One region of the Thermoanaerobacter siderophilus SR4 genome, then DNA from elsewhere that is predicted to be linked to it. Evidence: riboswitches for the same ligand, from Rfam matches in the RefSeq annotation. Region 1 holds a riboswitch; the other holds the start of a gene.
The links. A riboswitch is a leader RNA that binds a small molecule or an ion and turns the genes downstream of it on or off. The one in region 1 is predicted to bind cobalamin.

Region 1 (15,053 bases):
CAACAGCCGCCTTCAACTCTTACGGCTTCCTCATCTTTGTCCTGCCATATTTGCATCGTAACACCTATAACATCAAATCCCTGCTCTTTTAAAAGATACGCTGAAACAGAGCTATCAACACCTCCGCTCATTCCCACAACTACTCTGTTATTCTTTTTCATAAAAAAATTTTCTGACCTCCTTGTAGATTCTCTCATACAATCTGTGATATTGACCTTAATCTTTTAACAATTTGTGGAAGTACTTCTAAAACCTTATCTATATCTTCTTCAGTGTTATCTTTACCTATTGTAAGTCTCAAAGACCCTCGAGCTAATTCTTTTGAGAGCCCAATTGCCAGAAGCACATGAGATGGCTCAAGTGAACCAGAAGTGCATGCTGAACCACTTGAAGCACATATTCCTGCCATATCTAAGTTTAAAATAAGGGATTCGCCATCTATAAATTCAAATGATACATTAACATTGCCTGGAAGCCTTTTTGTTGGATGCCCGTTTAACCTCGTATAAGGTATTTTTTCTAATATTCCATTTATAAGTTTATCTCTTAAAAATGTAAGTTTATTTATATGAGAATCCAAATTTTTCGTGATAAGCTCTATCGCTTCCCCCAGTCCTACTATTCCTGGAACATTTTCAGTACCTGCTCTTCTATTTTTTTCCTGTGTTCCTCCCTGTATAAGCGAATGAATCTTTACACCCTTCTTTATATATAATGCTCCCACGCCTTTAGGTCCATATATTTTATGGGCAGATAGAGATAACAAATCAACATCTAATTTTTTTACATCTATCGGTACATTTCCAACTGCTTGCACAGCATCAGTATGAAAATATATGTTTTTCTCATGAGCTATTTTGACAAGCTCCTCAATTGGCTCTATCGTACCTATCTCATTATTAGCAAACATTATAGAAACAAGGATTGTTTTATCTGTAATCGCCTTTTTTAAATCTTCAGGTTTTACAAGTCCATATTCGTCAACTGGAAGATATGTTACTTTGAATCCTTCTTTTTCAAGATATCGGCAAGTATGGAGCACTGCATGATGTTCAATTTCTGTTGTAATAATATGATTCCCCTTATTTTTTAACGCATATGCTACACCTTTTAATGCCCAATTATCAGACTCAGATCCTCCACTAGTAAAATATATTTCCTCAGCATCTGCCCCCAGCGCTTTTGCTACTTTTTCCCTCGCTTCTTCAATAGCTTTTTTCGCCTCTTGACCATGTGAATACGTGGAAGATGGATTACCAAAAACATCACTATAATATGGTAACATCGCCTCTAATACCCTTTTATCAACTGGAGTAGTCGCTGCATTGTCTAAATAAATTCTATCCACAAAAATCGCCTCTCTCTATTATTTTCTATTTCTTAGTATCTGTTCATATTCTGCTTTTTTTATTCAAAAACTTTGTGCATACTTAAATATCTTTCCCCAGTATCAGGCAACACAGTTACAACCCGTTTTCCTTTCCCGAGGCGATTTGCAACTTCAATTGCCGCAAAAACATTTGCGCCTGAAGAAATACCACAAAGAATTCCTTCTTGTTTTGCAAGTTTCATTGACATCTCAAAAGCATCTCTCTCTTTTACCTTTATAATTTCATCGATAACGTCAAGATTTAATGTGTCGGGAATAAATCCAGCTCCTATTCCTTGTATCTTATGAGGTCCAGGTTTGCCGCCTGACAATACAGGAGATTCTTCCGGTTCAACTGCAAAAATCTTTATATTTTTGTTATATTGCTTTAAAACTTTCCCTACTCCGGATATTGTTCCCCCTGTGCCTACACCTGCTACAAATGCATCTACTATTCCATTTGTATCTTTTAATATTTCTTTTGCCGTTGTAAGCTCATGTATTTCTGGATTCGCAGAATTTTTAAACTGATCTAAAATTATATAATCAGGATTTAATTCCAAAATTTCTTGTGCCTTTTTTATGGCTCCTTTCATGCCCTCTGCACCGGGTGTTAAAACAAGCTCTGCTCCATATGACAAAAGTAAATTTCGTCGTTCTATACTCATCGTATCAGGCATTACAAGAATCAACTTATACCCTTTTACAGCACTAACCATCGCAAGACCAATGCCTGTATTTCCACTGGTAGGTTCAACAATTGTCCCACCAGGTTTTAATCTTCCTTCTTCCTCAGCTCTTTTTATCATATTTAATGCAATTCTGTCCTTAACACTTCCACCTGGGTTAAAAGACTCTAATTTTACTATGACCTCCGCTGCATCTTTTGGAACAATTTTATTTAATCTAACAATAGGTGTATTCCCTATAAGCTGGGTTATATCCTCATAAATTTTGTCTTCTCTTTCAGGCATAGCTTTTTGCCTCCTTTTAATTCCGAGTATTTCGATATGAATTTATAATTTTTCTCTTTTCTACAGTATCACAATCTTAAATTAATGTCAATGGATATATTCACGTTATGCTGTTATTCTGTAGCATTTTGCTGCGAGTCGATCTTCCCTTCTAAAAATTTAATGTATTCACTACCCCATTCATGCATTTTATCCATGACTTCTAGAAATTTAATACCTATTTCAGTCAGTGAATATTCCACTTTGGGTGGTACCACATTATACACTTCTCTGTGTACAAGGCCATCCCTCTCTAATTCCCTTAGCTGCTGCGTCAAGTATCCCTGCCTTATATCAGGCAAAAGCCTTTTCAGCTCATTAAAACGCTTAGGCCCTTCTCGTAGCTGCCATATTATGACCAGCTTCCATTTGCCAGCTACCACGTATTGAGTAACAGCTATAGGACATTTTACATTTAACAATCCTTTTCTTAATTCCATCTTTACACCCCTTTAGTACGTTTTTTTATACTACGTATGAAAAATTGTTGTACTTGCGAAAAGAAATTTTATTTGATATTATTTTACCCGAACGTCAAAAAAACATCAATGCCTGGAGGTGGAATATAAGAAACATATTTAATTTCTTAATAGAAAGCACTGGATAAAGCCACAGTAGCTTCCATCTGAACAAGGAGACATATTTTGTTTGTGAACATTCAATACTAAAAATGTATAAAACTCCATGCAGAATTTCAAAGACGCCCAGCGACATAATTATAAATCAGTAGACAATTCATTTTCTGAGGTATTTTATATAGAGCATAGCAAAAGATTTTTATTCAGCATACATATTCAAGTGCTCAAAAGTCAATTTTTTAACCAAAAATTTTTCGCACGAAAGGAGACTAAATATGAGCAAATTATTGTATATTAAAGCAAATCCCAAAAATGATGATGCATCAAGGACTTTCAGGATATCTGAACAATTTATAAAGACCTATAAAGAATATAATCCTCAAGATGAGATAATCACTTTGGATCTATACAAAGAAAAATACATTTTTTGACACTGGATGACATCAACAGCATTTTTGGACCCAAAACTGATAGCTCAAAGGATCATCCAATATTAAAATATGCTTATCAATTTGCAGAAGCTGACAAGTACGTCATAGCTGCTCCTATGTGGAACTTAGGTATTCCCTCCATTTTAAAAGCCTACATCGACTATATAACAGTATCAGGTATAACATTCAAATATACAGAGCAAGGGGCCGTGGGGCTGATGAAGGGCAAAAAAGCTGTCCACATCATGGCCACTGGCGGGGAATACACTCATGGACCTTTTTCAGGATTTGAAATGGCAAACAGATATATAAAGGCAATACTTACCTTTATGGGAATTGAAGTAGTAGAAACTATAGTAGCAGAAAGACTGGATATAATAGGAGAAGATGTAGAAAAAATAGTGTCAGAGGCAACCAAACGAGCTCAGGAAGTTGCTAAAACATTTTAATACAAAAGTCTTCCATGAGTAATTTAGAAAGGCCAGATAGATATTTTATCGTAACCCAATGCGAAGATGAACCTCATGTTGTTAATGCATGGAATAGCTATGTCAATGTTACACTTGGGCGTTAATTCCTGTCGGTAAATGAACAAGGCGGAAAAAAAGATAGAAATGAGCAATCGGGTTAAATCGACAATTTGGAATCGAATAGTTCAGCGAAAAATATACAAAGGAATAAGTTTTTTGAACACTGGAACTACAAAATTCATAAAAGAACGTTCCCATTTGACATGAGGAAAGAGAAATTTCCATGGTTTAGAACTATTCTAGAAATAACCATTGATACTGCTAAACAAACCTTTTAAAATTAGTTTAGCATTATCATTATTTCTAATATTTATAAAGACCCCATTTGATGCGGGGTCTTTTTATGCACTTTCATGTATTTTTTAAAAGCTTATAAACTTTTTGCTATTTTTGTTTTAATACTCTTATAAATATTACCATTAATTTTTAATGTTTTTTCTTTCTTAAGAATTGCCATTAAGCTGCGCAAAACACCCTGTTATTTTGTTTTCAGAAAGGTATAATAAAATAATATATGCAAATACTATTTTTGATAATAAAAAGCGAGGTGTGTCACATGTCAGCAGAAAATGTAGTTAAATGTTCAGTAAATACTTGTAGTTACTGGAAAGATATGAAATGTCATGCTCCATCGATTGAAATAAATTCAAAAGTAATGTCTGCAAAAACTAGTGCAGAAACAGAATGCACAACATTTAAACCAAGATAACGCAAAGAAAAGCATTGATATTTCATTCAATGCTTCAGACTGTAGACAAACTTTCGAAAATAGGATATTTTGCATAAGGAACGACTTGTGACAAAGCGTCAACAAAACTTAACAAGACCGAGGGTGGAGGCAGGGCCGTAGCCACGGATGGCGGAGGCGGGCACTAAGACAGGGATGTCGAATGTGCCCGGTACCCTGCCGGAACCCGAAGGTCGAGTTTAGTTTTGTCGCTTTGGAACATCGGAGTGACGATGCAAAATATCCTATTTTAAAATTTATTGACTTTGTCAACAAACTGAAGCATTGATATTTCATTCAATGCTTTTCTTTCATTTAAATTTTTTAATAGGTATTACACTTCATATCCGGTATCAATAATTGCTTTTTTCATATCATCTACAGAAACTTTAGCAGGATCATATGTTACCGTAACATTACCTTTGTCAAGGTCAACAATAGCTTTCGATACCCCATTTAATTTCTTTAGTGCAGTTTCGACAGACATTTTGCAATGATTGCATGACATTCCTTTAACATTTATAACGATAGTCTCACCTTTAGTTCCAAACAGGCCCATAATCCATATTCCCCTTTCATAAAATTTAAAATATATTAAATATATTATATCGAAGCAGCACACATTTTATCAAAAAACTTCCTGCATCAACGTTTTTTCCTTTTTAAAAAGCTTATAATTGCGGGTATTAACGATATGACAATTATCGCAATTGTCACCAATCCAAAATGGTCTCTCACTATTTGCAAATTCCCAAAATAGTACCCACCTAAAGTAAAAAGTAAAACCCACAGCGTTCCTCCTAATGCATTGTAAAATAAAAACTTAAAATATCTCATTTGTCCAATACCCGCTACAAAAGGGACAAAAGTTCTAATAATTGGTATAAATCTTCCTACAACAATAGTAATAGAACCATACTTTTCATAAAAGTCACGAGCTTCCAGCAAATGCTCTCTTTTTATTAACCGTAGGTTTTCTCTTTCATAAATTTTTCCCCCCACAAATTTCCCTATATGATAGTTTATTGTATCTCCTAATATGGCAGCAAAGGCCAAAAGTATAACGACATAAAATATATTTAAACTGCCAATTGCTGCAAAAGTCCCTGCTGCAAAGAGAAGAGAATCTCCAGGCAAAAAAGGCGTCACCACAAAGCCAGTCTCAAGGAAAATAATAAAAAACAAAATGCTGTAAGTATATGTGCCATAAGTTTGAATAACACTGCCTAAATACTTATCAAGATGCAATACAATATCAATGAAGTTTTTTATAAGGTCCATTTACTTCATCCTTTCATATATATAGTAACTCTTATTCACAGCATTAATTATACTATATATATGAAAGGTTTTGTAAAAAAATATGAAAATTTAATAGAATTTTAATCTTCTCCACCCCAGTGGCCATGTCTATGTCGCATACCTCTATGACCTCTTTGTTCTTCTTCATAAACTCTGTAATTTCCACCTTCCACTCTTATCGCTTTACCATTGACTAAAGCATCCGCTACCTTTTGTCTAGCTGAATTGATTATTCTAAAAAAGGTGGGTCTCGACACCTTCATCATATCAGCACATTCTTCTTGCTCTAAACCTTCCAAATCCTTAAGCCTTATAGCCTCTAATTCCTCTACTGTTAGTATAACTTCATCTAACATAGACATAGGCACACCTACTGGTTTAAAATGAGTTACATTTGGTTCACTTCTAACCCATCTGCATTTTGGAGGTCTTGGCATTTTATCACACCCTATTGTTTAATAAATGACGATTACTTTAATATTTTATACTTTTTAAAGAAAAATATCAATCCTTCATAAAGGCTAAAAATTTTTCAACAAGAATAGGGTCAAATTGTATCCCCGCCATCTTTCTAATCTCTTTTAGCGCTTGCTCTTTAGAAAGCCCCTTCCCTTCTTCATCTATCATCTGCACATAAGCATCTACTATAGCCAAAATTCTACATTCGTAAGGAATATCCTCTCCTTTTACAGCAAGTGGATAACCTTGTCCATTCCACCATTCATGATGCATTAAAATCATATCCGCAAGGTGAGCTAAATCAGGGGAAGACATGGCGATTCTATAACCTATTTCACAATGTTTTTGAAATTCCAATTTTTCTTCTTCATTTAAGTTATCTACCTTATCTAGTATTTTATCTGAAATTCCTATCATTCCAATATCATGAAACTCAGCCAGAAGCTCTAAATTTTTTATCCGCACTTGAGAAAGTTTTAAATATTCGGCAAAGTTTGCTAAAATTTCTTTGACTGCATTTAGATGCTTTTGTAGCTTAGGCTGTCGTATTTCAAACATCTTTAAGATAGAATCTAATACTTTTCTATAACTGCTTCTTTTATGAAATAGCTTCTCTCTATACATGTTATTATCTGCTTCTTTAAAAACTTCCTCAATTTTTTTAAAACTATTATTCTTCACTGCATAGCCTATTGACATACTTAAAGGTATGTTTTCTTTTTCAAAAGTAAATTTACTATTTTCAACCATTTTTCTTATTCTATCAACCGCTTCTTCTACAATCTCAATGCTAGCGTTAGGCAGTATTACAGCAAATTCATCTCCTCCTATTCGGGCGATAATGTCCTGTCCTCTAAAACATTTTCTCAGCACATCCGCCGCTGTTTTTAAAAGCATGTCTCCTGCCTTATGTCCTATTGTATCATTGATAAGTTTTAATCCGTCTACATCACAAATTATCAAACCAGTCGGCACTATATTCTGTTTATCAACAAAAGCTAATTTTTCTTCAAAGAAGTTTCTATTGTAAAGGCCAGTAAGTATATCATGGGTGCCCAAGTGCTCAAGCTTCTCTTGCGCTAACTTCCTTTCTGTTATATCTCTTATTATCGTCATAATAAGCTTTTCATTTTCAAAATCAACACTTACTACATTGGCCTCCACATAAAACTCGCTACCGTCTTTTCTCTTATGTTGTAAGTTCAGCAAAACACCCCTTTCAGCTTCAACATCTAACAATTGAGTCAACTCCTCTTTCTCACAATTACAAAGCTCAAAAATATCCATCTTTAAAAGTTCTTCCATTTCATAGCCATAAGCCTTTATTGCAGCTTTATTCACCTCTATAATCTTGCCATCTTCATATCTTGCAAATAAAATTATGTCATTTATATTGTCAAAAAGCAGTTTATATCTTCTTAAAATTTGTTCGGTTTTTTGTTTTTTGTAATATCACGGGAAATAAAAGATATACCAATATATCTACCTAACTCATCTTTTAAACCAGCAAGTGAAACAAGCACATGTATAGTTTTTCCCTCTTTTGTAATCCGCATTCCTTCATAACTTTTTATTTCTTCTCCTTTTAACAATCTTTGTAAAATATTTTTGACTTTTTCTTTTTCAAAATCTGGCATCAAAGTGTATATGCTCTTGCCTATCATTTCATCAGCTTTATAGCCGTATATTTTTTCACATCCTTTATTCCAAGTTTGAATAATGCCTTCAAGGTCAAAACTCCCAATTCCTTCATTAGAAGATTCTACAATAAATTCATACTGTTTCAATAGCTTTTCATACTCTCTTTTATCGCTTATGTCTCTAAAAACCATAACTGTCCCAATTACATTTCCCTCTGAGTCTTTTATGGGAGCAGCAGAATCGGCAATGGATATCACACGAGCATCTTTTGATATCAAAGCAGTATGATTTGCAAGCCCTGTAATTTCACCAGTTTTTAAAACTTTTTCTATTGGAATTTCTACCTTCTCTTTTGTATCTTCATTGATTATATTAAAAACCTCATCAATTCTCTTTCCTAATACCTCTCCTTCTTTATACCCTGTAAGCTTTTCTGCAGTAGGATTCATAAACTCTATATTGCCGTTTGCATCCGTAGCAATAACTCCGTCTCCAATGCTCTTTAATGTAACACGAAGCCATTCTTTTTCTTTATTCAAAGATTTCATAAGTTCTTCTTGTTTGTGAAAAATAATAGCTAATATATTGCTTGCAATTTCATAGAAATGCATCAGTAAAGCAATCGCTAATATAACTTTTAAGGAATACAAAAGGTCAAAATCAACTAAATAATTTATCAAATTAAAGTGTTTTATAATGGGAAATGTAATCTCACGAATGCCCATTAAAATAAGTAATATTCCTATGACTAAACTAGAAATCACTTTTGAGGATTTGAAATTTTTAAATATCAATGTACCAGAAAATATACTCATAACCCCTAAAAAAATATACATTGGAATCACAGCTATATAATTACTACTTCCTAAAATTTTATTTACTGCATACCACCATAAACTTAGTGAAATAATCCATAAACCCTTTTGCAAAAAATTTACTTCAAAAAAAGATTGAAAACCATAAGTAAACAATATAGAACTTATTACAAGCAAACCATATACTATCACCTGTATCAAAAATGTATTAGGCATATCCCCATATTCTATTGCATATTCCATGGCGTATCTTATTAAATCAAGTCCCCATGCACTTCCCCAAAATAGAATATATTTTTCCTTTCCTGCATTATGCACTAATAAATAAAATATTGCTAAAATCAACAAAATTAATATCTGGTAATTTATTGAAATATGTATATTGCTAGCCATCCTATTCCCTCTCTCCCTAGAAAAACAAATGTTTCTAAATACATTATAAATCCATTTTTAATTTATGTCCATTATCAAGTTCATTTTTCCGAAAAATAAAAAGAGAGAGGTGCCTCTCTCATTCTCTTATTAATATTTCGCCAAAATTTCCATTCAGTTTTTCTTTTATTTTTTTAAAAAGCTAATATCACAATCTTGAATTTCACTTTTCTCCTTATCTAATACTCCTTCAGCATACTTGTACCTTTGTAAAACATACCTTTTTGCAGGAGAAATCCAATCAGCTAAAGCCTCAAAATCTTCTAAAGTAAGTAGTTTGTCATTTACAGTAGTTCTAAATTCGTAATCTATATTAGAATTTTTAACTATCTCTACACTTTTTTGAATATTATCTATATCTTTTTGTTTTTAAAAATATGCCATATTTTTCTATTGGCGCTTTTATATCCATAGCTATATAATCGAGCAATCCTTCATCTAATAGATCTTCTAACACTTGTGGCCTTGATCCATTAGTGTCAAGCTTAACACTAAAATTTAAATCCTTTATATTTTTTATAAAATCTTTTAATCCTTTCCAAAGAGTAGGTTCTCCGCCTGTAATACACACTCCTTCTATTAAATTTGCTCTCTTTTTAAGGTAATCAAAAAACTCCTTTTCACTCCGTATACCTTCCCTTATTTGAATTAAATAAGAGTTATGGCAGTAAGGACACTTAAAATTGCAGCCACTTACAAAAACAGTGGCTGCAATTTTTCCTGGGAAATCAGCAAAAGAAACAGGCATAAAATCGTACATCATACAACAAATTCCTTTCTGTCCTTAAACTCTTTTTTCTTCCCTTCATTCCAATTCTTTACTGGCCTATAATATCCAACTACGCGGCTGTAAACCTCACATTCTTTCCCACAGTAAGGACATTCAAAATGTTCCCCAGAAATATACCCATGGTCTTCACAGATTGAAAAAGTTGGAGTTATAGTGTAATAAGGAATTCTATAATTATAAGCTATTTTTTTGACTAGAGCTTTGCAGGTGTTCACATCGTTTATACTCTCTCCAATAAATCCGTGAAATACTGTACCTCCTGTGTATTTTGTTTGTAACTCTTCTTGTAAGTCTAAAGCAGTAAATATATCTTCCGTAAAGTCTACAGGAAGCTGTGTTGAATTAGTATAGTAAGGCACATCGCTACCTGCAGTTATTATGTCGGGGAATAATTCTTTATCTTTTTTAGCCAATCTATAGGAAGCTCCTTCTGCAGGGGAGGCTTCTAAATTGTACATGAAATTAGATTCTAATTGATATTGTTCTAATTTATGCCTCATAAAATCTAATACTTCAAGTGCAAATTTCCTTCCCTCTTCACTGGCTATGCTTACTCCCATGAAATTTAATAGTGCTTCATTCATTCCAATGAGTCCTATCGTGTTAAAATGATTTTTCCAGTAAAATCCAAATCTCTTTTTTATATCTCTTAAGTAAAATTTTGAATAAGGATACAATCCCATTTCAGTCATTTTCTCTAAAACTTCTCTCTTTATTTCAAGGCTTGTTTTTGCAATATCCATAAGCCTTTCTAACCTTTGGAAAAACTCTTCTTTTGATTTAGATAAATATCCAATTCTTGGAATATTTATTGTTACAACTCCTATTGAACCTGTAAGAGGATTCGCTCCAAAAAGCCCTCCTCCACGCTTTCTTAATTCTCTGTTGTCCAACCTTAGCCGACAGCACATACTACGCACATCATTGGGATCTAAATCACTATTTACAAAATTGCTAAAATAGGGTAAACCATACTTCGCAGTCATTTCCATTATTTTATTTATGACAGGACTATTCCAGTCAAAATTTTTAGTTATATTATAAGTAGGTATTGGAAAAGTAAATATCCTCCCGCTGGCATCTCCTTCCATCATAACTTCTGCAAATGCTATATTTAACATGTCCATTTCTTTTTGAAATTCTTTATATGTTTTATCCATCAATTGACCACCAATTATAACAGGTTCATCTGCCATAATCTCCGGTACCACAAGATCCATAGTTATGTTTGTAAAAGGAGTTTGAAATCCCACTCTAGTTGGAACATTTATGTTAAATATAAACTCCTGTAAAGCTTGCTTAACCTCTTTGTAAGAAAGATTATCGTAATATATAAAAGGTGCCAAATAGGTATCAAAATTAGAAAAAGCTTGTGCACCGGCTGCTTCCCCTTGAAGTGTATAGAAAAAATTGACAATCTGTCCAAGAGCGGACCTAAAGTGCTTTGGAGGTTTGCTTTGAACTTTCCCCTCTACCCCTGTAAATCCAGAAAGCAGTAAATCCCTTAAATCCCATCCACAGCAATACACAGATAAAAGGCCTAAGTCATGAATGTGCAAATCTCCATTTACATGGGCATCTCTAACTTCTGGAGGATATATTTTGTTTAACCAGTAATGAGCTGTTATCGTACTGGAGATATGATTATTTAAACCTTGAAGTGAATAACTCATATTGCTATTTTCATTTACTCTCCAATCTTGTTTCCCTATGTATTCATCCACCATTTTTTCAATGTCCATAAACATTTTTTTAAATTCTCTTATCTCTTGATGCTGTTTTCTGTACAAAATATAGGCCTTTGCCGCTTTAGCATGACCATGCTTTATTAAGTATTGCTCTACAATATCTTGAATCTGCTCTACACTGGCTATTCCTTCTAAATTATTTTCTACGTACTCTGTCACTTCATCTGCTATTTCAAGGGCATCTTTGTATTCCCCTTCTTCCACTGCCTTAAAAGCTTTGTATATAGCATTTGCAATCTTTATCTTATCAAACTCAACTTCCCTTCCATCTCTTTTTATAACCTTCATAGCAATTCTCATGATTTTAAACCTCCATTCTTTTGTAAAAATAATTAAACCCCTTAACTTCTACGGCAAGTTAAGAGGTGTGCAAAGTACCTCACCTCCTCTATCGACCGTAGAGCAAGTGTAATCCAAATACAGGCAGGTCTCCTGACTTAGGTTCATCGCTCTTTACGCCTTCCCACCTTTCAAACATCGGGGACGGTTCCTTTTGTTTGAACAGACAGTGGCATATTGTAAAGAGCTCACCATCACAGTGGCGGGACCGTGCAGGATTCTCACCTGCTTCCCTTTTAACCCAATTTCCCTTTGAAATTGGGCACCTGTATCTGTGTATATTCTATTTTGCACAAAATCTAGTATATTATTTATTAATATCATCAACATGTAGTATACCACTGCTTTCTTGCATTGTCAATATAAAAAATAAAATAGGCCATTATTTTTGCCTATTTTAAATCATTTTTTATAGCCCTTTTACAATTACTGCATATTCCATAAAAATTCAATTCTCCATAATACACATCAAAGTCATATTTTTTATCTATCATTTTTATATACTTTACCAAATTTGGGCTATAATATTCGTCTATACTACCACAATATTTGCAAATTAAATGAGCGTGAATCTTTTTTTTGTTAAACATTTTAAGTTCATAGTATTTTTTGTTTCCTATTATATTTTCTGATAATATTCCCTTATCTACAAAAATTCTTAAATTCCTATAAAGAGTTGCTACACCATAATGGGGCCATTCTTTCCTAACTTCCTCAAGGAGTGTATCAAAATCAAAGTGAATATTAGGGCTCTTCAAAAATACCTCTATTAAAATTTGGCGTTTCTCAGTTATCTTTAAGCCATTTGCTTTCAATGTTTTTATTATTAATGACATCAAATCGTTTTTGTTTTTATCCATCATAGACCACCATATTTTTAACATATGTTCAATTTAAATATACACATTTTATTGACATATGTCAATAATTATTAGTACATTTTTTCCCATTTATTCCACAAGGCATTGTTTATCTCATCCACCAATACCGAGTTAAATTGCATTCCTTTATTGAAAATTACCTATTTTTATTTTTCTAATTCATATGTCAATAAAAAAGAGGCTTCATACAAAAAGTATAATGCCTCTTTATACCAAATTACACATTAACAAGTTCTAATCCTTTTACAGGACAGTGAGCGTATTTTCTGTCCTTTGCCACCAGTGTTGTGACTAACCCTTTAGAATATTTATTAAAAAGTATGTCATGGCCTACGCAAAGACCTATTACTACATTGAGTTCTGTATTTTCTTGGTTCATTATCTCTGCCTGTGTTATAGGATTGCAAGTAGCAACAAATCCCTCTTTATCTTTTTGAATGTCTATATCTTCTATATCAATAGAACCGACTTTACAGCAAACAGGAACAATTTTTAAATCATATTGTTCTAATAATTTTACAAATTGTTTCGCTTCTTTACTCGTAGAATAACAAAATGCAACGCCAATAGTTTTAAATCCCATCTGCTTAATAAACTCTATTATTTCTTCTGCCCTACTTCTCAATTCTCCATTTTCCTTCTTAGGAAGAGTATTGGCGAAGTTCATTATCTTATGAACCATTTCATCTTGTTTGTATATCGCAACTGACTGTTCTACAATATCTCTTTTTTCAATAGTAGGACAATTTTTGGGAAAATTCCCCTCCCCTTTAGCACAAGGCTTTTTTGGACATACTCCACAGGTATAAATTGACTTCATTTTATTCACCTCTTGTATACTGTATACAATATTCGCTAAAAAAATTATAGCATATCCCTCTCCCCTGTGCAAGGGGATTATTCTTCAAAGCAATCTATACAGACCTTTTTCCCGTCTTTAAATCTTATCTCATTCTCCGCAGCGTATTGCCACATATTTTAACTGTATTGAAGGGTATATTACAATGTATCCTCTGGACCTTTTATGCTGTCAAGTTCATAAACATAAGGCTTTATATCCAGTATAGGACTTCCATCTAAGGCATCCACACCTTTTACATAAAGTTTATTTCCTTCAATTTTTACAAGGTCAGCCACACAAAAAGCTATAGGGTTTGGCCTTGAAGGAGAACGAGTGGCAAATACTCCTTTTATCTCTGGCCCCCATGGAGTGGCAGTTTTTATGACATCTCTTTTCCCTAAATGGCACCAGTAAAGAACTATTATGTGCTTTTTACTCTCTATATCCTGAAGCCCTTCTTGAAACTCAGGATATATTTCCAACACTGCTTCCTTATCGCTCACCCTTCCTTGATGAGGCGCTTCCCCTCTCTTTTTATAGGGACTGTGTATCACACCTATAGGTATCAATTCCACGGCAATTATCCCTTCCTTTCCGTTAAAGTGGAATGAAAGTTCAGACGGAAGGGACGGTTCCCCATGTCCGAAAACTCAGACGGAAGGAACCGTCCCCCTTGTCTGTATTGTCTGTATTGGCATTAAATCCAATCTAAACTACTCTTTTCTACAATTTAGAGTGGTATAACTATTGGTATATTACGGCATTTTTCTACTGCAACAGGTATACCATAAACAGCTTCTATATTTTCCTCAGTCATGACTTCTATCCCACCATAGGCAAAAATGGTATTATCTTTTAAAAGTAAAAATTTATCAGAAAATCTAAGTGCCAAATTTAAATCATGGATTATAACAATTGCTGCTATATTTTGCTCTTTCACTGTCTCTTTCACAATTCTTAAAACCTCGATTTGGTTTTTTAAATCCAAATTATTTGTCGGCTCATCCAAAAGCATTACAATAGGTTGCTGTGCCAATGCCCTTGCTATGACCACTTTTTGCAATTCTCCTCCACTTAACTCACTTAAATAACGCAGTGATAACTTTTCTAAGTCAAATTTTTTTAATACCTCATTTACAATCTTTATATCCCTTTCA
Region 2 (15,053 bases), 300 kb from region 1:
CTTCATCCGTGGATATTTTTTGTGAATAGAAGTAAATTTCACTTCTGTGACAGGTGGAAAGTATTACAACCTCCTCCAGTCCCAACTCTTTTAATTTTATTAATGCCTCTCCAATATCTTTAAAAGAAACTTTTTCTCTCAATTCTAAAGGAGTATCCTTATCTACTCCCACCATTTTAATATTGTTTATGTCCACTTTTTGTCACCTCATTTATGAGACTATCAACATCTGTTACTACAACAGGATAATTTATATCAGGCCTTTTTATTAAAATTACAGGAATACCCAGCATTTTAGCAGCTTCAAATTTTTCTAATACTCCTTCCACAATGCCACTTTCTTTTGCCACAACCACTTCCGCATTTCTTTCTTTAAACATTTGATAATTAAGCTCTTTGGTAAAAGGGCCTTCCATCGCTATTATATCTTTGGGTTTTAATCCCAAATCTTCACACTTTTTTATGACGCTACTTAAAGGAAGCACTCTTGCCGTCACCTTTTTTCCTATTTCCCAGAGAACCCTAAATTTTTCGAGGTTTTTACTACCTACAGTCAAAAAAATGCTGCCGTATTTTTTACATTCTTCTGCTGCCTCTTCAAAACTTTCAACTACAATGGCATTGTAGTAATATAGGTTTTTTCTTTCATACCTTATATACTTGATGCCAGTTTTGTTATAGGCATTTATAGCATTTATGCTTATATCTTTTGCAAAAAGATGCGTTGCATCAACTACAATGTCTATGTTGTTTTTATAAATAAAATCAATGAGGCTTAGTTCATCCAGTGCCCCTTTGTGAACTTTAATTCCCCCACTAAGAGGAACAAATTCTCAAAAGCTATTCCTTTTTTGCATCCTAAACCAATAACTATATTTTTAGGCCTTAATATGACATAAGGTTTTTCTAACGGTTTTTTTATTTCTTTGTCAGTTATGTAAACAAAAGCGTCAACTTGACGGTCATCTTCGTTTTTTACATAATCTTTTAGCAAAGGTATTTTCTCTACATCTTCATCAAGGATAAAACGTACATTTTCTCCATTTACAAAGGCGGCGCTAACCTTTTTTTAAATCTTCTTTATTTTCAATTTGGTACCCGTAGTCCTTAGCAATAACGTCAAGGGATATGACTCCCTCTACATCTGTTGCAGTTGTTATGACAGGCTGCGCTCCAATTATAGAAGCCACTTTGAGCGCAAGCCTGTTTGCACCTCCCACATGTCCGGACAAAAGGCTTATGGCAAACTTCCCTTTTCGTCTACTACCACAACAGCAGGGTCAGTAAATTTATCCTTCACAACCCCTGCATTGCCCTTACCACAATCCCTGTAGCCATTACAAAGACCAACCCTTGATATTTTCTGAATATTTTATGGACAAAGTCTATAAAATCTCCTTCTATTGCGTAGCCTTCAGGGATTGTGTATTTTTCTTTTACATACACATCCCCTTTTAATTTTTGGCCAATCTCATTCGCCAACTTTGATGCGTTTTTTGTAAGAGCGATTATCGCTATTCTCATAAATCTTCCTTCTTCCTGAAGCTATGAGAAAATTCCTTATCATAAAGCTTTGAATAAGACGTTACATCTTTTAAAAAATCTCCTACAAGTATCATGGCTGTTTTATTTATTCCCTTTGATTTGACCTTTTGTGAAATGTCATTGAGAGTGCCTGTAACAATCACTTGGTCTTCCCAAGTAGCTTTGTACACAACTGATACAGGTGTAGTCTCTTCATAACCCTCTTTCAACTCTAAAACAACTTTGTCAATGTCCTGCACGCTTAAAAATATCGCCATTGTAGCTTTGTGGCGGGATAAATCTTTTAAGTCTTCTTTTGGAGGTACTTTTGTCCTTCCGCCTATTCGTGTTATAATAACCGTCTGGGTTATTTCAGGAATCGTCAGCTCTTTTTTCAAAACTGCCGCTGCTGCCAAAAAAGAACTAACACCGGGAATTACTTCATAATCTATATTTTCTTCTTCCAGCCTTCTAATCTGTTCATGTATGGCACCGTAAATAGCAGGATCTCCTGTGTGTATTCTCGCTACATCTTTCCCCTCATTATAAGATTTTACCATAAGCTCAATTATTTCATCAAGATTCATTAAAGCGCTATCGTAAATTTCAGCCTCTGGTTTTGCGTATTTCAATATCTCTTTATTGACAAGTAACCCTGCGTATATGATGACATCACAAGCCTGTATTATTTTCATCCCCTTTAATGTTATAAGTTCAGGGTCACCTGGTCCTGCACCAATAAAATAAACTACAGCTACTTCACCTTCTTTGTAATAATGAGTGACAAATAATCTATCTTTTTCCCTATATATCTATCAAGGTCGTAGGATATTTTTTCCTCTTTATGGCCGCACTTTATCACAAGGTATCCTTTGAAGCTTTTTTCTTTTAGAAGATTTACTATTTCCTCGTATCTTCTCGAAATTTTCATTAATACCACGTTATCAAACATATCAAGAGCTTTTGAAATTTCCGTCACATCTCCTGATGAAATCACTGCAAAAGTCTCGTTTCCCTCCGCAATTGGGATATTTAACCTTGAGGCAGCTGCACTATAGGAGGTAATTCCAGGAATCGTCTCTACTTCGTAATCCTCAATTCCTTTTAAAATGTATATGTAGGTACTGTAAATCATGGGGTCTCCTATTGTTATAAAAGCTACGTCTTTCCCCTCATCAAGCAACTCTTTGATTTTTTTAACATTTTCTTCCCACTTTGTTTTGAGGTCTTCTTTTGAGTAGGTCATGGGAAATTCCATAAATACTACATCGCCTTTTATATAAGGCTTTGCAATCTCATAAGCAATACTTCCTTCTCCTTTGCTTGTGGGCCTACGATCCTGTCATCATACCCTATAGACTTTGCAAACTTAATCTTTAAACCCGGATATTTTTCTTTTCTTTTCCAAAAACCTCAGGTATATCATGTAACACATGGTTTCCTTCAAATAAAAACATAGGAACTGCTATGATATCGTAAATTCCTTCTTCGACAAATTCTCTTATGGAAGTAGATATATCAGGCTCGTTAAATTCCATAAAACCTGCCTTTACATCTTTGGTATTTTTTAGGCTCTTTATTTTTTCTACAACCATAGTAACTACATCTTTAGTCTCTTCAACACGACTTCCATGTGCTATTATTAATAATCCTTTTCCCATAAAAATCTCTCCTTTTTTATAATGACACACTTACAAAGCAAATAAGTGCAGTAAGCTCTGCCAATTCATTTACTGCACCGAGAGTATCCCCAGTCATACCACCTATTCTCAGCGAAATATATTTTGAAACAATATAAGTAACAAAAAGCGATATAGTAAGTATTTTTACAAAAACCGCTAAAGGCAGTATAAAATAGCTTGTAGCAATTGAAATAACAAAAGCTATGGCAAATTCCCTTATCCCTACTTTCCCCAGCATGAGTCCTCCAAGGCCTTCTCCACCTCTTGCAGATTTACTTATCATCATAGAAAACACAATTGACAATCTCCCAATAATTGGGGTAATTAAAAGTGCTGTTAAAGTAATATTTTCGTGTATATTGGTGAGAAATAATATCTTTAAAATAACCATAAAAACTAAAACTAAGACTCCATTTGTGCCAAGCCTTGAATCTCTCATTATCTCAAGCATTCTCTCTTTATCTTTATTGCTGAAAAGACCATCAAAGGTATCTGCAAGCCCGTCAATATGCATTGCTCCTGTTAAAACATAAGAAAAAGCTACAATAAAAGTCATTACAATTTCCCGGGAAAAGAAATCCTTTAAAGCAATATACAAAAGTGAAAGGATACCTCCTATAACAATTCCGACTATTGGAAAATAAGATGCTATTCTATAAAACTCTCTTTTTTCAACATCAATTTCTATTGGTATAGGAAGGCGTGTCATAAACTGCATCGCAAGTACCAATCTTTTAATTTCATCCATAAGGATATTGCATCCCTTTCAATTATCCCTTTATTTTAAGAGGTATTCCTGAAACCATTAAATAAACTTCATCTGCAGCATCTGCCACTTTTTTATTCATCCTGCCTGCTATATCTCTAAATATCCTGCCCAGTTTGTATTCGGGCACTAATCCCATTCCCACTTCATTTGTCACAAGAATTATATCCCCTTTAAAATCCTTCTTAGCACTTAATATCTTATCTACTTCGTCAGCAATTTGCTTTTCTATGTTATCAATCTCCTTCAACTCTACTTTCTCCCATGTTAAGTCAACTTCCATTAATAGGTTTGTAATCATAACTGTAAGGCAGTCAATCAATGCGACTTTCGCACTGCTTTCTGCAATTACACTGTATAGATTTTTATAGACCTCTTTCGTCTGCCAAGCAGAAGATCTTCTCTCTTTATGCCTTTTGACTCTTTCCTTCATTTCTTCGTCAAAAGGAATAGAAGTAGCTATATAAAGGACACTGTTTCCTCCTTTTTCTAAAGCCAATTTTTCAGCAAATTCACTTTTGCCAGACCTTGCACCACCTGTGATCATAACAAGGCTCATTATATTACAACCCTTTCTTTATCTTCTACTAAATCTTTTATATCTATTTCTTTCAAAGCCTGTATCAATTTTTCATTGTCTTCATGTCTTTTTATAGCAACTCTAAAAAAGCTTTTATCAAGATACCTAAAATTAGAAGCATCTCTTATGAGAATTCCTTTTTTTAAAAGTATTTGTTTAAGGTCATTTACCCTTCCTGTTCTTAACTTTAACAATATAAAATTTACTTTTGTATCAAAAACAACTAAATAATCAATTTTTCTTAAAGCATAAAGCATATACTCTATTTCTTTATTTACATATTCCCTTGTTTTTTCTATATAAGCTTCATCTTTAAATATTTCTCTCCCCACAGCATCTGCAAGAGCATTTACTGTCCAAGGTTCTTTGTATTCTTCTAACTTTTGTATCAAAGAAGGACTTCCAATCCCGTACCCCAATCTCAGCCCTGGCATGCCAAAAAATTTTGTGACAGCTCTTACAATAAACAATTTATCATGCTCTTTTGCAAGAGGTAAAGCTTCATAATTTTTATAGTCTTTCATAAATTCAATAAAAGCTTCATCTATCATGACAGGTATATTCAAAATCTCCGCTTTTTTTAATAAAATTCCTATTTCCTCTCTAATTATGGCTTGTCCTGTAGGATTGTTAGGATTCCCAATGATTAAAGAATCCGCCTCTTCCATTTGTGAAAGAAGCTTTGCGAGATTTACTTTAAACCCATAGTCTTCTTCCAGCCTGAAATATATCGGTTCACCACCGTTTATGTAGACTACCCTTTCATATTCCAAAAAAGCAGGAGACGGAATGAGGGGTCTTTTCACCTTAAATGCTCTCACAAAAAGATGTATGAGCTCTGTCGCACCATTCCCAACAATTATATTTTCTTGTGAATACCCCACATGCTGTGAAATAGCCTCTTTAAGTTTTCGATATTTTATATCCGGATATTTCGTTAAATCAACTTTTTTGATAATATCAAAAATCCATTCCGGCACCCCAAGAGGATTTATATTTGAACTAAAATCGATTATTTCTCCTTCATAGTCATAAACATTTCCGCCATGCTCATAAGGCCTCATTTAAACACCTTCTTTCATTTACGCTAAATCAGCACTCCGACATATGTTAAGGGTTTATCTGTCAGTCCTTTAATAGAGGCTGTATCTTCCTCACTGTGGACTACAAGGCAGCAGGTAGAAGGCCCCCCTGATTTTAATACATCAAGATGTTGTGGAAAATTCGCCTCCACCTTTAATCCTGATATCTTCTCTAATATGCCAATTTCATATTTTATCCCTTTTGAACCCACAGGTATTGCTTCCACTATTTCTTTTGAGTTGGAAATTTTTACGTAGTCTTTCAATGTAAGCACATCGTTTGAGCTTAAAACTTCACTTCCTACACGTGGATAACCTAAAATAGAAACATGCATACCTGTTTTGACTTTTTTATTTTTAAGTCCCCAATATTTGCTTTTGCTATTACAGTGATTCCTATACCTGTCATAGATGTGGGAAAATTTTCTTCAGTACTTCCTGTAAAAACTACGTCTGAAAGTCCGTTCTCTTCAAGCTCGCTTTTTATGCCTCTTAAAACTTTTTGCCCTGTTGGATTCATTTCAACGGATAAAGTATCGGATATGACTAAGGGTTTTGCTCCTACACATAGTACTTCCGAAAGAGCCACTTTTACAGTAGTCCTTCCTACAATCTCTTCATCAACTTTTAACACATCATGCTCTTTATTCCCTATTGCTCCGAGGCTGTCACAAGATATCACATATGCTACATCATTTTCATAAATTACAACTAAATCTCTGTATCTCTCAATCACTTTTTATTCCCTACTCCTTTTCGGTATCGCTTTGTAAACCAATGCTGCAAGAAATACATTTGCAAATGACGCAATTGTTAGGGGAAGTACCCATGCCGCAAAAAAATCCCCATCCAAATATAGGCACAAACAAAAGGGTTGCAACAGGACCATTTAATATCGTAGCAGCGATTACTGCAATATAGATGTTAAATTTTCGATAAAAAAATTTAAACAAATAGGCATATAATGCCATTTGCACTGCTATGTATATGTGATTTGTAAGCCCTAAAGGAAATCCAGAAGTAATTGCTGTAAGCATATGCCCTAAACTTATCACAAGGGCTCCATACCAACCTCCAAGGTATAATGCGGCAAAGTATCCTGGCATTGAATCGAAAGCAACTGTGTTAAAAACTTTTATGAGAGCACCTACTGCACTTAAGGCTATAAGCATAGCAACAAGAGTAAGAGTCTTTACATTTTTTAATGTATTTGCTTTTTCTTTCACATCAATCTCCTCCCTATATAAAATACTACAAGCCCCAAAAATGAAGTCATGTACATTATTTTGATGCTGTCTTTTATATGTTGGGGGGTAATTTTTTCTTTTCCATCCCCAAGAGTTGGTTTAATTTCAGGCTTTCCAAAATAATAATTAAGCCCTCCCAGTTGTATATTTAAAGCACCGGCAACTGCTGCTTCTCCGTGAGCACTGTTTGGACTTTGATGTTTAAACCTATCTCTTAAAAAAATCCTCCAACTATTTTTATAATCATAGCCTAAGAGAAAAGCAGCTATAACAATCAAAAAACCTGTTATGCGAGCAGGGATAAAATTTAATATGTCGTCAAGTTTTGCAGAAGCAAATCCTAAATCGAGGTACTTTTCATTTCTATAGCCTACCATAGAATCAAGAGTGCTTGCTGCCTTATAAAAGATAGCCAGCGGCGCACCTCCTATAAACGCGTAAAACATAGGGGCTATTATACCGTCTGATATATTCTCTGCAACTGTTTCTATCGCTCCTCTGGATATATTCTCAACATCAAGCCTATCTGTATCCCTACTGACTATATAAGATAATCTTCTTCTTGCTTCAACTATATCACCCTTTGCCAACGCTTCGTATACTCTTCCAGCAGCTTTACCAAGGTCTTTTGTAGCAAGGCAGGTATATATAATTAAAACATCTAAAGCATACTTTAAATATGGATGTATAAGTCCTGCAATATAAAGTAGTACATATGTTGCTGCAAATGCCAAAGTTACTGTAAGTCCACACAGTATAAAACCTGCTATTTTTAAAGCTCTGTCACTTTTAGCATATTTTCTAAGTATACTCTCTAAATGTGATACCACTCTCCCTATAATTCTTACAGGATGAGGATATCCTTCAGGGTCTCCTATCAACAAATCTAATAAGTAGGCTAATACCACTTCCATTAATCTTTATACCTCTCCATAATTTCATAGACTTCTTTCATGTCGATACTTTTTCTCACAATATCTGCAAGCTTATCATATTCTCTTTCTTTAAATTCTTTGTAATCAATAATTTCCTCTATAGGAGAAAGTCCTTTTGATTTTCTCACAATATTTATAAATTCCCTGACAAACTCTCTGTTTTCAAAAATTCCGTGTATGTAAGTTCCAAACACTTTTCCATCATCGCTTATACAACCGTCATAGACTTCGATTTTTTCTCCATTTCTATGAGTTATTACTGAAAAAGGCTGACAATCTCCCAAAATTCGACTTTGCCCCATGTGTATTTCATATCCCTCTACAGCAATATTTCTAAGAGGTGATAATATTGATGGTAAATTATTGCGAATAACCGCCTTAATTTGGGTTGTTGTCTTTTCATTTTCAATTACAGTCTCTATATCCAAAAGTCCCAGTCCCTCAATTTCTGAAGTTGTACTTTCAATTCTTCCCGGGTCTTTAATGACTTTTCCCAGCATTTGGTATCCTCCACAAATGCCGACTATAAATTTACCTTTTTTCTCATTTCAAAAATTTCCTTATCAATCCTATATTCTTTTAATGCTTGCAAATCTCCAATTGTGTTTTTTGTTCCCGGAATTATAACAACATCACAATCTCCAATCCTTTCCCCTTTATTCACATAGCGAAGCTTTATTCCGGGAACTTTAGCAAGAGGTTCAAAATCCGTAAAATTCGATATGTGGGGAAGATTTATAACTGCAATCTCTATATCTCCTTCTGTATTCCTACGATAAAATCTCTCCGTCGCCCCATCCTCTTCATCAATGTGCACATCCATATAAGGGACAACACCTAAAACCTTTTTGTGTACAATGTTTTCTAACATCTCCAAACCTGGCTTTAATATTTCAATGTCTCCTCTAAACTTGTTTATAAGTACACCTTCAATGCGATTTCTCTCATTTTCTTTTAAAAGGAGCAAAGTGCCAGCTATTGAAGCAAATACACCTCCTTTATCAATATCTCCTACAAGAAGTACTGGTGCATTTACCATCTCTGCCATACCCATGTTTACGACATCTCTATCTCTTAAATTTATTTCTGCAGGGCTTCCAGCGCCTTCTATTACTACAATGTCATTTTGACTTGCAAGAAAATCAAAGTCCTCTTTAATAAACTTTAAAAGCTGTGGCTTAAATTGGTGGTATTCGGCTGCAGACATGTTTTTATAAACTTTGCCTCTTAAAACAACTTGGCTTTTTTTATCAGAACTGGGCTTTAGAAGTATTGGATTCATGTGATAAGAAGGCTTAACTCCTGCCGCTTCCGCCTGCATAGCTTGTGCTCTTCCTATTTCTAGTCCTTCATCGGTTATATAGGAATTCAAAGCCATATTTTGAGACTTAAAAGGGGCTACTCTGTAACCATCTTGCTTGAAAATTCTGCAAAAAGCGGCAACCAACAAGCTTTTGCCAACAGACGATGCGGTCCCTTGTATCATCAATTTAAGTGCCATATTAATCCTCCTGAAAAGCATTTGAGTTTCGGTATTGAACACATTTGTCAACAAACCTCTTGACAGCCTCTTTATATGTGTATAAATTTATGTGAACATACGTCGCTAGGCAATTTTTATGCACAAATCCACATTCCCAAGCGTTTTCTTTTCCCGGTTTATGCACAACGTATGAGGCTTTCTGTGAAAAACCTTTTATTATTGAGTGGTGAAACTCATGCCCTTTTATTTTATCCCCTTTTCTAAAAAGGATGTTATCTTCAATAACTTCTGCCTCAACATAGCCAAATCTCTGAAGCCTTTTTGTCATGACAGTTTCAAAATCGTAAATTCCTGCCATTTCAAAAGTATTTCCTTGTAAATCTGTTATGCTTTTTGTAAGATACATAAAGCCGCCACACTCTGCATATGCAGGCATACCTGAATCTATTGCATCTTTAACCGATTTCAACATTTTTTTGTTTTTATTAAGCCTCTCCGCGAAAACCTCTGGAAATCCTCCCCCTATGTACAAACCCGATATTTCATCTGGTAATTTATAATCTTTAAGAGGACTAAAGGGTACAAGCTCTGCTCCCATTTCTTCAAAAAATTCCAAACTCTCTTTGTAATAAAAATTAAAAGCCTCATCAAACGCATACCCTATTTTTACCCTTTTTAAATCATGGCCCTCACCAATCGTGTTTCTAAATGTATTTGAACAGTCAATTACACTTACATTAAGAATTTTTTCTATATCAATGTATTTTTCAATATAATCATATAAGGTATCAAACTTGTGTTTAATTTCTGGCATCTCATATATCGGTACAAGGCCTAAGTGTCTTTCTGGCAAATCTAATTTTGGATCCTTTGGAAGATAGCCAAAAACCTCAATACCTAAATCTCTTGTTATGCATTCTTTCAAAAGGGCATAGTGTTTTTCACTTCCAACTTTATTTAATATCACCCCTTTAATTTTTACTTCCCTGTCATAGTGCATATAACCCATTATTAAAGCTGATACACTTGTCGCCATAGAAGAAGCATCTACAACTAAAATCACAGGAATATCTAAAATTTTCGCAATGTCAGCACTGCTCCCCTTTTTTGTAGTATCAATCCCATCGTACATTCCCATAACACCTTCAATTATAGAAATGTCAGCATTGCAGGCATTTTTGTAAAAAAGCGACTTAAGGTTTTGTTCCCCCAACAGGTACAAGTCGAGATTGCAGGAAAAATTCCCTGTGACATATCGGTGATAAGCAGCATCTATATAATCTGGACCTACTTTAAAAGGCTGAACTTTATACCTTTTTGACAGCACTCCCATAATTCCAAGGCTTACAGTAGTTTTACCTGCTCCTGAATGGGTGCCTGCAATCATTAAAGCTTTACACAACTTTGAGTTGCTCCTTTCCATTTAGCGATGGAATGACGTAAGGAGTATGGGTGATGGGATTTTCAAACACTTCCACATCTATTGAAAAGGCTGATTTTATGTTGTTCAATGTTAAAACATTTCCGGGAGACCCAGATGCTATTATTTTGCCTTCTTTCATTATGAAAATCTCATCACAAAACTGTGAAGCGAGGTTAATATCGTGAAGCACAATAATTACAAGTATCCCTTTTAAGGATAAATCTTTTACAAGAGACAGTATTTCAACTTGGTATTTTATATCAAGTTGAGAAACTGGCTCATCCATGAGTAAAATTCGAGCTTTTTGTGCTAATGCCCTTGCTATATACACTCTTTGCCTCTCACCGCCGCTTAACTCTTTTATGCTTTTGTCTTTAAACTGCCATGTATTTGTAATTTCCATGCACTCTCTTACAATATCTCTGTCCTCTTTTTTCTCCGACTGAAACCTTTTAAGATAAGGAATTCTTCCCATCATTACCACGTCATAACAGCTAAATTCAAAGTCGTAAACTATATCTTGAGGCACATACCCTATATATTTTGCCTTTTCTTTTATAGTAAAGTCTTTGATATTTTTCCCTAATATAAAGACATCCCCAGCTGCTGGCTTTAAATAGCCTGATATATTTTTTAAAAGAGTAGTCTTACCACTGCCATTAGCTCCTATTATTCCTAAAACCATATTTTGTTTATGGTAAAATCTATTCCTTTTAAAACTTCCTTTTCTTCATAAGAAAAGTGCAAATTATCCACCTGTAAAATAGCCATATCATCACATTCCTTCACTTTTTTGTTTGCTCTTTATTAACAGATATAAAAAGAATGGTCCTCCAAATGCTGCTGTAATTATCCCAATTGGAATTTCCATTGGCTTTAAAATAATTCGTGCTAATAAGTCTGCAAAAGTTAAAAATATCGCTCCTGATATAGCACTAAAAGGTACAAGAATTCTATTGTCAGGTCCTACAATAAGCCTTGATATATGAGGCACAATAAGTCCCACAAAACCTATAATTCCACCAACTGACACAGCAGTTGCAGTCACCAAAGACCCTGTAATAAGAATTATTTTCTTGACTAGTTCTGTGTTGACACCTAAATGTTCGGCAACTTCTTCTCCTGTCAATATAGCATTTACATCCCTTGAAAATACATACATCACAAAAGAGCCAATTACTATTATAGGAGTAGTAAAGACCACACTATTCCAATTTATGAGGCTAAATCCTCCCATAGTCCAAAAAACAATTCGAGAAAACTCATCATGGTTTAAAAGCATCATGAGAGAGATAATTGCAGACATAAAAGCACTTATAGCTATACCTGCCAATAACATTGTAGTCATAGATACTCTTGTGCCAGTTTTAGAAATAGTGTATACAAAAAATACAGTCATTAAAGAAGTAATAAATGCCATAAAACTAAGTCCAAATATTCCAAGTCCTAATATTATCGCAATAGTAGCTCCAAAAGCCGCTCCTGATGATACACCCAATACATAAGGGTCTGCCATTGGATTTCTCAAAAGCCCTTGAAAAAATGTCCCAACAACAGAAAGTCCCATTCCTACAATCGCAGATTCAATAGCTCTTGGAAGTCTTAAATTAAGGATTATTGTCCTAGAGGTTTCACTGCCACCGCACAAAAAAACATTTAAAATCTCCTGCAGGGGTATTTTTACCGCCCCTGCAGAAATTGATAAAATCATGGTAAAGACAAGCAGTGAAAAGGCTGTACCAAAATATATCCCTTTTTTTACTCCCACTTTACTTAAATGCCTCCGGATGTAAGAATTTTGCGATTTCTTCAAGTCCTAAAACAATTCTATTAGAAGCTCTTGATATTATGTCGTCATTGCTTATCACAAATACTTTGTCATTTTTAACAGCATTAGTATCTTTATATCCTGCCATGTTTTTAATGTCTTTCACATCCCCTGCATGAGGAGAAGTTATTATCACATCAGGATTTTTCTTGACTAATTCTTCTACGCTGTACTGCGCCCAACCATTTACATCCTCTGCAACGTTTTTGCCACCTGCAAGGTTTATGAGCTCATCAATAAAAGTCCCTTTTCCAGATGTCCAGTTTCCGTCAAGAGAGACAAGATAAAATACGCTGACTTTCGGAAGGTTTTTGACTTTGTCGTTTATTTCTTTTATTTTGTCCTGCATTTCTTTGATTATTTCTTCACCTTTTTTCTCAGTACCTGTTATTTGGCCTATTATTTTTATAGATTGGTATATCTGGTCAATGTCTTTAGCCTCTAGCATCACGACGGGTATACCCATTTTTTCTAAAGATTCCATTTGCTCTTTACCGGAAAGAGTGGAAGCAAATATTATATCAGGCTTTTGAGCAGTAATCGCTTCTACATTTGGCCCTTTAAACCCCCCCACTTTGGGTACATCCTTGACCTCAGGCGGATAATTGTCAAAGTCTGTAACACCCACTACTTTATTTCCTGCTCCTAAAGCATATATAAGCTCTGTTGTAGAAGGCGCAAGAGAAACTATCCTTTGGGGTTCTTTCTCTATAGTTACTTCTCTTCCTAAAAAGTCTGTAACTTTTAAAGGAAACTGTGTTTTTACAATTTCAGTTGCTGTTTGAGATGTATCTTGTGGCTTTGTAGCATTGTTTGTTGAACAAGCCGCCAGTGAAAACATTAAAGCAAAGACTACCAATAAAGCAAGTAAACCTTTAAATTTTCTCATAAGTACCCTCCTAATTTAAATTTTTCAAGTATCAAAAAAAGGTCTACCCCACGGAGGTAGACCTTTTTTGCCAAAATTAAGCATAAAAATTCCATTCCACCTTCCCTCCGAAGGCGAACTTCCGAAATCTTATGGCAGGTCTCCTGGCTCGCGATTCATCTTCCACCCTGCCTTCCCACCCGGCACATCTCTTGAACGCCAAGCAGTGGCTTATTAGGGCTTCATCCTCGCTCACAGTAGCGGGGGCTGCGCGGGATTTTCACCCGTCTTCCCTTTTAACCTTTCGGACCATAAGATTTTTTGTATTCACTTGTACACCTATATTTTACATCTATTTATCATTTAAGTCAATTCCCTTATTCATGACTATCTATTTACCTTGAAAAATATGTATCAAGTTTCTTATAATAGAGTCAAGGATATCTCCTCTAAGAGAACCAATGAGCGATTCAATGCGTTCAACATCTACAGCATAATTAGCATGTATATTCTTTTGCTTTCTTCCTCACTGCATTATCCATAACTCCACCACCAATTTTTATCGATAATCTTATATTTTATTATAACCCTCACATAGAAAAAACTCAATAAAAATTAGTTTTCTGGTTTTGGTCCATAATACTGATAATAGTAAGCTTTTAACATGCCATTGTAAAGCTTTCTTTTTTTAGAAGCCTCTCTTCCAAAGAGTTTCTCAAATCTTTCATGGGAAGTCAGTATATAAAAAGACCACGTATCAAGTTTTTTGAAAACTTTTCCCATTTCTTTATAAAGTTTTTCTACTTCTTCCAATTCCCCCATCCTTTCACCATAAGGAGGTCAAAACAGTTGGAATTAGTAGTAAAAAATGATATAATTTTAATTGGGTGATGATGAATGTTATTAACTATAAAAAAGGTTAAATAGCTATATGATATAAGCAGAATTACATTAATAAACTGGGAAAAGGAAGGATTAATAACCCCAGTTGGAACACCAAAAGGAAGAAGAAGGTACAAAAAAGAAGATATAGAGAAGTTATTAGGCATGCTGGAAGAAAAACCGAAACCTAAAGTAATTTTGTATGCAAGAGTGTCCACAAAGAAACAAGAAGAATATCTTAAGAATCAAATTAGAAGGCTTGAAGAATACGCTAATTCCCAAGGATGGCAGTATGAAGTCATACATGAGATAGCAAGTGGGGTAAATGAAAACAGGAGAGGTTTATTAAAGCTTTTGAACAAGATAAAAAGAGGAGAAGTTGAAAAAGTTGTAATAGAATTATCCTGATAGACTTGCGAGGTTTGGTTTTGAATATCTCAAATTTTTCATGGAAAGCTTTGGGGTGGAACTTATAGTTTTAAACGGGAAAGAAAACGAGGAAGATGCAAATAAAGAACTAGCAGAAGACTTAATAGCAATAGTAACATCTTTCGCAGCAAGAATTTACGGGGAAAAGGATGGCAAAAAACATGATAGTGATACAGGCTAAACTCATTTTTCTAAATCAAGAAGACAAACAAATAATATTAAACTTAATGAGAAGATGGTCATCCTGCATGAGATTTGCATACAAAAGGCTTCTAGAAGGTTATGATAGAAAAACATTAAAAAGGGACCTTCCGAGAACTTTCA

Region 2: linked by a shared signal. The riboswitch ahead of THESIDRAFT1_RS00905 (ABC transporter substrate-binding protein) and the one ahead of THESIDRAFT1_RS02275 (ribonucleoside triphosphate reductase) in region 1 are both predicted to bind cobalamin.

Annotation. Positions count from the first base shown of each region.
Region 1 covers NZ_CM001486.1:463,444-478,496, forward strand. The annotation lists gene mnmA (tRNA 2-thiouridine(34) synthase MnmA) at 1-197, opposite strand, end outside; gene nifS (cysteine desulfurase NifS) at 194-1,348, opposite strand; gene cysK (cysteine synthase A) at 1,408-2,343, opposite strand; gene THESIDRAFT1_RS02240 (winged helix-turn-helix transcriptional regulator) at 2,457-2,822, opposite strand; gene THESIDRAFT1_RS15050 (NAD(P)H-dependent oxidoreductase) at 3,236-3,391, shown strand; gene THESIDRAFT1_RS02245 (FMN-dependent NADH-azoreductase) at 3,388-3,840, shown strand; gene THESIDRAFT1_RS12835 (DUF1540 domain-containing protein) at 4,478-4,630, shown strand; gene copZ (copper chaperone CopZ) at 4,983-5,207, opposite strand; gene THESIDRAFT1_RS02255 (VTT domain-containing protein) at 5,294-5,929, opposite strand; gene THESIDRAFT1_RS02260 (DUF134 domain-containing protein) at 6,031-6,387, opposite strand; gene THESIDRAFT1_RS13720 (diguanylate cyclase) at 6,455-7,834, opposite strand; gene THESIDRAFT1_RS13725 (PAS domain-containing protein) at 7,828-9,258, opposite strand; partial or broken gene THESIDRAFT1_RS14715 (anaerobic ribonucleoside-triphosphate reductase activating protein) at 9,377-10,060, opposite strand; gene THESIDRAFT1_RS02275 (ribonucleoside triphosphate reductase) at 10,057-12,135, opposite strand; cobalamin riboswitch at 12,241-12,459, opposite strand; gene THESIDRAFT1_RS02285 (Fur family transcriptional regulator) at 12,567-13,034, opposite strand; gene THESIDRAFT1_RS02290 (DUF1847 domain-containing protein) at 13,273-13,875, opposite strand; gene tsaA (tRNA (N6-threonylcarbamoyladenosine(37)-N6)-methyltransferase TrmO) at 14,055-14,471, opposite strand; gene THESIDRAFT1_RS02300 (ABC transporter ATP-binding protein) at 14,627-15,053, opposite strand, start outside.
Region 2 covers NZ_CM001486.1:159,282-174,334, forward strand. The annotation lists gene hemA (glutamyl-tRNA reductase) at 1-196, opposite strand, end outside; gene cobK (precorrin-6A reductase) at 177-809, opposite strand; gene THESIDRAFT1_RS13620 (hypothetical protein) at 776-1,024, opposite strand; gene THESIDRAFT1_RS14475 (hypothetical protein) at 1,059-1,190, opposite strand; gene THESIDRAFT1_RS14480 (hypothetical protein) at 1,297-1,524, opposite strand; gene cobM (precorrin-4 C(11)-methyltransferase) at 1,521-2,264, opposite strand; gene THESIDRAFT1_RS00845 (precorrin-2 C(20)-methyltransferase) at 2,279-2,830, opposite strand; gene THESIDRAFT1_RS00850 (sirohydrochlorin chelatase) at 2,901-3,185, opposite strand; gene cobS (adenosylcobinamide-GDP ribazoletransferase) at 3,202-3,954, opposite strand; gene cobU (bifunctional adenosylcobinamide kinase/adenosylcobinamide-phosphate guanylyltransferase) at 3,977-4,531, opposite strand; gene cobD (threonine-phosphate decarboxylase CobD) at 4,531-5,616, opposite strand; partial or broken gene THESIDRAFT1_RS00870 (AIR synthase related protein) at 5,640-6,370, opposite strand; partial or broken gene THESIDRAFT1_RS00875 (ECF transporter S component) at 6,374-6,860, opposite strand; gene cbiB (adenosylcobinamide-phosphate synthase CbiB) at 6,857-7,795, opposite strand; partial or broken gene THESIDRAFT1_RS00885 (cobyric acid synthase) at 7,795-9,317, opposite strand; gene THESIDRAFT1_RS00890 (cobyrinic acid a,c-diamide synthase CobB) at 9,319-10,701, opposite strand; partial or broken gene THESIDRAFT1_RS00895 (ABC transporter ATP-binding protein) at 10,694-11,493, opposite strand; gene THESIDRAFT1_RS00900 (FecCD family ABC transporter permease) at 11,498-12,490, opposite strand; gene THESIDRAFT1_RS00905 (ABC transporter substrate-binding protein) at 12,492-13,439, opposite strand; cobalamin riboswitch at 13,556-13,747, opposite strand; partial or broken gene THESIDRAFT1_RS00910 (class I SAM-dependent RNA methyltransferase) at 14,034-14,258, opposite strand; partial or broken gene THESIDRAFT1_RS00915 (IS607 family transposase) at 14,355-14,910, shown strand; partial or broken gene THESIDRAFT1_RS00920 (IS200/IS605 family accessory protein TnpB-related protein) at 14,891-15,053, shown strand, end outside.